One region of the Methylophaga sp. UBA678 genome, then DNA from elsewhere that is predicted to be linked to it. Evidence: riboswitches for the same ligand, from Rfam matches in the RefSeq annotation. Region 1 holds a riboswitch; the other holds the start of a gene.
The links. Region 1 has a riboswitch for thiamine pyrophosphate ahead of thiC (phosphomethylpyrimidine synthase ThiC). Riboswitches for the same ligand answer to the same signal wherever they lie in the genome.
Positions count from the first base shown of each region.

Region 1 (3,426 bases):
GCCTGTTCTTTCTAGTCGATGCAGCAAAGCCGCTGTATAAACAGCAGAAATATTATAGCGTTGGCATATACGTTTTTTTGCTTTTTGATTACGCTCAAGAACAATGGTTGATTCTTCTTGAGCTTCTTCGATGCTTAGCTCTTCACTTAGAATGAATAGGATTTCTATTTCGCGAATAGATAAGTCAGAAATGATAGTAAGAGTCTCTTCATACAACGTGGGTGTATTTCGAATTACTTGAGTTTCGATGCCATTAATAAACAAGTTCTCTAAAATAGCTACCTTTTCTTTTGAAATAGCTTTATCAATAGCATCAATGGTTTTAATGAAACAAGCAATAAAATCGTCTGATTGGAGTTCATTATCAGTTAAATTTATTTCACCTGTCTCTAATCGTTTAATTAATTTATCAAACTTATTGTTTCTATAAGTTTTTATTACTTTGTCTAGAGCCGTTCTAAGTGCTACTTTTCCGATGCCTGTACTCAATGAATCCATTTTTCATGCCTTTGTTGTGTATGGCTTATTAGGTTACTTATTCTTGAAACAACCTTTTCAGAAGAACATACAACGCGCCCGTGCCGCCATCGTCGATAGTTGCACTACAGAACGCAAGCACAATCTCACTTTGGCGCAGCCAATGATTCAGTTTGCTTTTTAAGACGGGTTTATTATCACGCGAACCCCAGCCTTTTCCGTGGATGATGCGTACACAGCGGATTTGTTGTCGCTGGCAAAACTCCAGAAACTCAGACAATGATGGTTCGGCTTTGGCAATGGTCATGCCATGTAAATCTAACTCTGCTTCGATATGGACTTTGCCATTACGAAGCTTACTAAACAGTTTGTGTTGAATTCCTGGACCACGGTATTCAAGATATTCTTCATTACCAACCGTCTCTGGAGAAAACATATCTGAGAAGGTTTCTCCCTGATATTCATCATCCATGATTTTTTGGCGAATGGCTTTAGCAACCGGTTTCGGTTTGTTATGAATCAGACGGTTTTGGCGTATACGGATGGCATCGCGCATTTCCTCTCGGAATAATGCAAATTCATCTTCTTCAGAGTCGTCTTTTTTATTAGCCATGAACCTGATGCTGCCTGCGTGTTTGGAGAAAAAATAGTAGACCATTGTGCCAGATGAGGCTTGTGTAAAAAATCCTTTTTGATTTACCATGCGAAGCACTTGTCGGGGTGCCCGACCGGAATAATCCGGAAAGGCTGAGATGAAACCCGTTGAACCTGAAGAGGCTAGAACCTCCGTAGGAAACAAGCAGGACACCTGTTTTGCACTCGAGATCCATTTTCGTTTGGTGTCTGTTTTCTTGTTCGCTTTCGCGCAACGATCTCATCTTCCCCGTCGTGGTTTTCATTTAGGGGAAGAAACGTGTCTACACAATCCAATAAAGTTATTAACATTAAAGACCGTAGCGGCATTACGACTGAGCCTTTGGCGGGGAGTGAGAAGTTTTACATCAAAGGTAGTCGCGACGACTTACTAGTGCCATTTCGTCAGATTCATTTGACTGATACACCAAATGCCAATCCTGAATTGGCGGCTATTCCCAACGAGCCTGTTGTCGTATATGACACATCAGGTTTATACACCGATCCCAAAGCAACCATTGATATTGAAAAAGGATTGCCACTCATTCGCCAAACGTGGATTGATGAGCGTGATGATACTGAACAATTAGCCGAGTTCAGTTCAGCCTACACACGTGAGCAAGATGCTCAGGACTTTGATATTCCTTTGTTCGATCATCGTCGCTTACCACGCAAAGCGAAAGCCGGTAAAAACGTCAGCCAAATGCACTATGCACGCCAAGGTATTATCACACCAGAAATGGAATACATTGCTATTCGTGAAAGTATGGGACGTGAAGCGTTAGCCCAGCGTGGTGAGTTACCTGAGAATATGGAACACTACATTACGGCAGAGTTTGTCCGTAAAGAAGTGGCAGAAGGTCGCGCCATTATCCCAGCCAATATCAATCACCCTGAAACCGAACCGATGATCATCGGCCGTAATTTTCTGGTAAAAATAAATGCCAATATTGGTAACTCAGCGACTACCTCCTCAATTGAGGAAGAAGTCGAAAAAATGGTGTGGAGCACCCGCTGGGGTGGTGACACCATTATGGATTTATCGACAGGTAAACATATCCATCAAACCCGTGAGTGGATCATCCGTAACTCACCTGTGCCAGTAGGAACTGTGCCGATTTACCAAGCACTGGAAAAGGTTAATGGCGTGGCTGAAGATCTGACTTGGGAAGTGTTCAGAGATACTTTGATTGAACAAGCTGAGCAGGGCGTCGATTATTTCACGATCCATGCGGGTGTTCGCTTGTCTCATATTCCTCTGACCGTCAATCGCACAACAGGTATCGTTTCACGTGGTGGTTCGATTATGGCAGCGTGGTGTCTGGCTCACCATGAGGAGAGCTTCCTCTACACGCATTTCGAAGATATCTGCGAAATCATGAAAGCCTATGACGTGTCATTTTCATTAGGGGATGGTTTACGTCCCGGTTCTCAGGCTGATGCGAATGATGAAGCCCAGCTGGCGGAATTAAAAACCTTAGGTGAATTGACCACGATTGCCTGGAAGCATGATGTGCAAGTCATGATCGAAGGTCCGGGTCATGTTCCGATGCATAAGATCAAAGAAAATATGGATCTGCAATTGGAGTGGTGTCATGAAGCACCGTTCTACACCTTGGGTCCACTGGTGACCGATATTGCACCTGGTTATGACCATATTACTTCTGGTATCGGTGCAGCCATGATTGGCTGGTTTGGCACGGCGATGCTGTGTTATGTCACGCCAAAAGAGCATCTCGGTCTGCCAAATAAAGATGACGTCAAAACCGGCATCATTACCTACAAAATTGCAGCCCATGCAGCGGATTTAGGTAAAGGTCATCCGGGTGCACAAATCCGTGATGACGCGATATCAAAAGCCCGTTTTGAATTCCGTTGGGAAGATCAATTTAATTTGGGTCTGGATCCGGATACAGCACGTGAATATCACGATGAAACTTTGCCACAACCTAAAGCAAAAGTGGCTCACTTTTGTTCAATGTGTGGTCCGAAGTTTTGTTCAATGAAAATTTCACATGACGTGAAAGCGGCCTTTGCTGAGAAATCTCAGGAATTCAAGGAAGGCGGCAGCAAAATTTATCGCCAGGTTTGATGAGCCATTATCTCATCATCGGTAGTGGCCTGATCGGACGCCTGACAGCTTGGCGTCTGATTCGGGCAGGCTATCAAGTGACATTGTTATCGAAAGACGACAAAACCGGTAGCGATAGTGCTGGTTTTGTCGCCGCTTCGATGGTTGCACCATTAACTGAAGCGGTGACAGCTGAACCCTTAGTGAAAACGATTGGTATGCGTTCTTATCAGCTATGGCCTAAA
Region 1 covers NZ_DBNG01000008.1:57,218-60,643, reverse strand. Annotated here, with positions in the region: gene B3014_RS04135 (hypothetical protein) at 1-498, opposite strand, end outside; gene B3014_RS04130 (Smr/MutS family protein) at 536-1,090, opposite strand; TPP riboswitch at 1,184-1,289, shown strand; gene thiC (phosphomethylpyrimidine synthase ThiC) at 1,391-3,202, shown strand; gene B3014_RS04120 (FAD-dependent oxidoreductase) at 3,202-3,426, shown strand, end outside.

Region 2 (3,426 bases), on a different contig from region 1:
TATAAACTGATATCAACTGAGACGCGCATATCTTCTTCCTTAATTCGTAAAAAAGAGGGCTTTAAAGCCCTCTTTAGATATTAATAGTCGTAACTTAATGTTAAGCCTACGACACGTGGATCACCGTATTGAGTGTAGGTTTCTTCAGCATAAGATTTTGACGGGTCAATACCAAAGTAAAAACCTCGCGTATAGTAGTCTTTATCGAACAAGTTACGTCCCCATAATGTGACTTTCCACTCATCCTTTTTGTATTCGATGCTGGCATTGTAGAGAACATAAGAGTGCGATTTTGCATTGTGGCTGTTTGAGTAATAAAACTCATCCTTTCCTTCCATATTGGCTTTAAAAGTCCAGCCTGGGGCAAAGTAATACTCTCCTCCCAGATTAAATTGATAGGCAGGGGCGTGTGCGATTCTTCTGCCACTCAATTTGATACCCTCTTCTAATAATTCAGGGTTTTCATAATCTTCCAGTTTTGCATCTAGGAGACCCAATGATGCAATAACACGATATTTTTCATTAATAAACCAATCTAACTCAGCTTCAAGACCTATATTCCTAACTTTTTCAGCATTCACAAAATAGTCAACAAAATCGGTTCCAGGTCCAGATGTTTTAGGTACACTGATTGAGTTTTTTATTTGAGCATTACTTCGGCGTGTATAAAAAGCTGTCAAAGATGTTATTAAGTCACCGTCTAGCCAGAATGACTTTAAGCCAGCTTCTAGATTCCATAATGACTCTGTATCAAAAGAGCGTAAGTCATCACTAATTCTAGGTTCAACGTTGATTCCCCCCGCTTTGTAGCCACGAGATAAGGTTGTAAAGGCCATATGATCTTCATTGATAGCATATTCAAGCCCTAGCTTGCCTCCAAACATCAAATCATCGGGCTCATCGGAAAGACCTGCTGAATCCTTATAGTCAGCTTCCCAATATTCTGCTCTGAGACCACTTATCAACGTAAGTTTGTCGGTGAGTGCTGTATCTAATTGACCATACAGGGCTGTATTAACAGTTTCATAACTGTTTTTTGTCACATATCCGGTAACGGCATCGCTTGTAAGAACATTTTCGTAGTATGTGCGATCCAGATTTTGACGTTGTTTTGATACATAGACACCTAATGTCCAGTCAGTAGTGTCAGAAAAGATTCGTCCATTCTCATTAGATAATGCTCTGAACTCTAAGGCTGTATTTTCACGTTTACGTTTATACTGATCAAAGCCACTGTATGGATCGAGTCCTGCATCAAATTGTGATTTATAAGACCAGTCGTCATCATAGCTGTACTCTAGATTAGATTTTGAATAACTGAGGTTTGATTGGAGTTGTACTTTATCATTCGCACGATAATCGGCCTTTAAAGCAAAGGCATTGGTATTTTGAGCATCTTTGCCAGGTTGGTCTGACAAGCTGTTACGGCTGTTATCAAGTGTGAAAGCATCGTAGCCATTATCAATGTTTAAGTGTAATACATTAAGATCGATAGTTAGGTCATCTGTAGCAAGCCATTTAAGGTGACCTCTAGCCGTAATTTCATCTCGATTTTGAGTATTATCTCTACCTAAAAAATCGTTATCCATGAAGCCATCTGATTTGTAGCTGTGGACAGAAAAACGTCCTAGTAAGGTATTCTCAATTAACGGTCCACCAACAGCAATGCCTTCTGCATGGGTATTGTAGGTCGCCAGAGTTGATTCAAACTTCATCTTCAAATCATTCGTTGGCTCAGTGCTTTTTAAGTTGATGGTGCCAGCCATGCCATTTGCACCATAACGGGTGCCTTGTGGACCGCGTAATACCTCAACAGATTCAATATCAAATAAGGTAGCCGCACCGCCACTGCGACTAAAATCTATGCCATCTATGTATAAACCAACAGACGGATTAAGCGGTGCTTGGAATTCACTACGTTCACCAATGCCACGAATTTGGAAATATTGTCCTCGTGAGGCGCCACTAGAGACATTGACATTAGGCGCGAGATTGAGCACCTCTTCGATATGTTGAGCACCACGAGAATCAATAGTGTCTTTATCAATCGTGGTTAAACTCACCGGAGTGTCATGAGCATCGTTCGGACGAAAGTCAGCACTGACGATCATGGAGGGTAAGTCAGCAGGCGTCACTTCAGCCCATATCATGGGAGATGTCATAGCCGTTGTTATGGCTATAGCCAGTGTTTTTGCTTTCATGGTTATCCTTTTTTGAATCAAAAAGGACAGGGGAATAAATCGAGAGACACCAATTCGGTGTAGAGAAAGATCTATTTCAGCCTGTCCCTACGCCAGTATTAACTGGATCAGGTTCGTCGGGTCCGCTTTATGAGAAGCATCTCAGGCTTTCGCCACCCCGAGGCAAATTCACATCACAATTGCTGCTAGTGAGATAGCGTTATTTTAAAAGAGTGCGGCAATTATTACCAGCTTCAGTGGTATTTAATTCAGACGTTTCAAACTACTACGGCACTCGGTACAAATCCGGAGTTTGCTGTTGATTCGTTGTGTCGACACTTTGCGTTGTTGATTATCAAAGCAGTGTGGACAATAAAAGCCGTTATCCCCTTCAAATTGATAACAACCCGTAGTTTTATCGATGGTAGGCTGAGGCTCATCGCTCTGAGAGCCAGACAGAGTCTGACTGAGAGTGGATAATTCTTTGAACACTTCATCAATCAGATGGTGTTGAGAGGGAGGAAGCTCTGCTAGGGTTTGCTGAAGTAGCGATTTGATCTTTTCAATGGAGGCATTCACGGCTGTTATCTTTTTTAGTCTGTATCAGCATAGTTTAGAGAATGCAGCGCATACAAAAAAGGCATCCGAAGATGCCTTTTTTTCACTTATTTTTCTAACTTAGTTTTCAAGTCAGCGAGTGTGGATTGATATAAACCCGTTACAGCTTTCTTGGCCGTATCGTCATCCAGCTCTTTGGGTGGGTGTCCATTACCGTGATAAGCGCGGAAAAACTTACCTAACCAAGTGATTTTTGAACCACCATCAGTCGCTTCAACACTGACCCATGATTTATATTTGCTCACAGGAAACGCTGGTACTTCATGCATTTCACCATGGTCATCAACTTCTCCAGCACTACTGATATCGGTAATTTGATACATAAAGCTCATTTTTTCATCATCATACTTTTTGAGCTTTTCAGAAATCGTGGCGCCACCTTTTAATGTGAGAGTGCGAGTCGCTCCTGGTGCATTACCACCCTCAGATTCTGTTGATTCAACAACGGGAATCCAGGCTTCTGCTTTACCGAAATCGTTGATGGCTTTCCAGACAGTCGCTGGGTCAGCATTGATGACAATGCTCTCTTCAACTTGGAGGCGAGGCGCACCGTGTGCAAACACAAGTGCAGGCAAAAACGCCAGTGAAACAACTAGTAAATTTAACCATTTTTTCATTCTATTATCCT
Region 2 covers NZ_DBNG01000032.1:33,332-36,757, reverse strand. Annotated here, with positions in the region: gene B3014_RS14310 (YkoF family thiamine/hydroxymethylpyrimidine-binding protein) at 1-29, opposite strand, end outside; gene B3014_RS14305 (TonB-dependent receptor) at 81-2,201, opposite strand; TPP riboswitch at 2,268-2,371, opposite strand; gene B3014_RS14300 (hypothetical protein) at 2,445-2,759, opposite strand; gene B3014_RS14295 (SRPBCC family protein) at 2,846-3,415, opposite strand.
Region 2: linked by a shared signal. The riboswitch ahead of B3014_RS14305 (TonB-dependent receptor) and the one ahead of thiC (phosphomethylpyrimidine synthase ThiC) in region 1 are both predicted to bind thiamine pyrophosphate.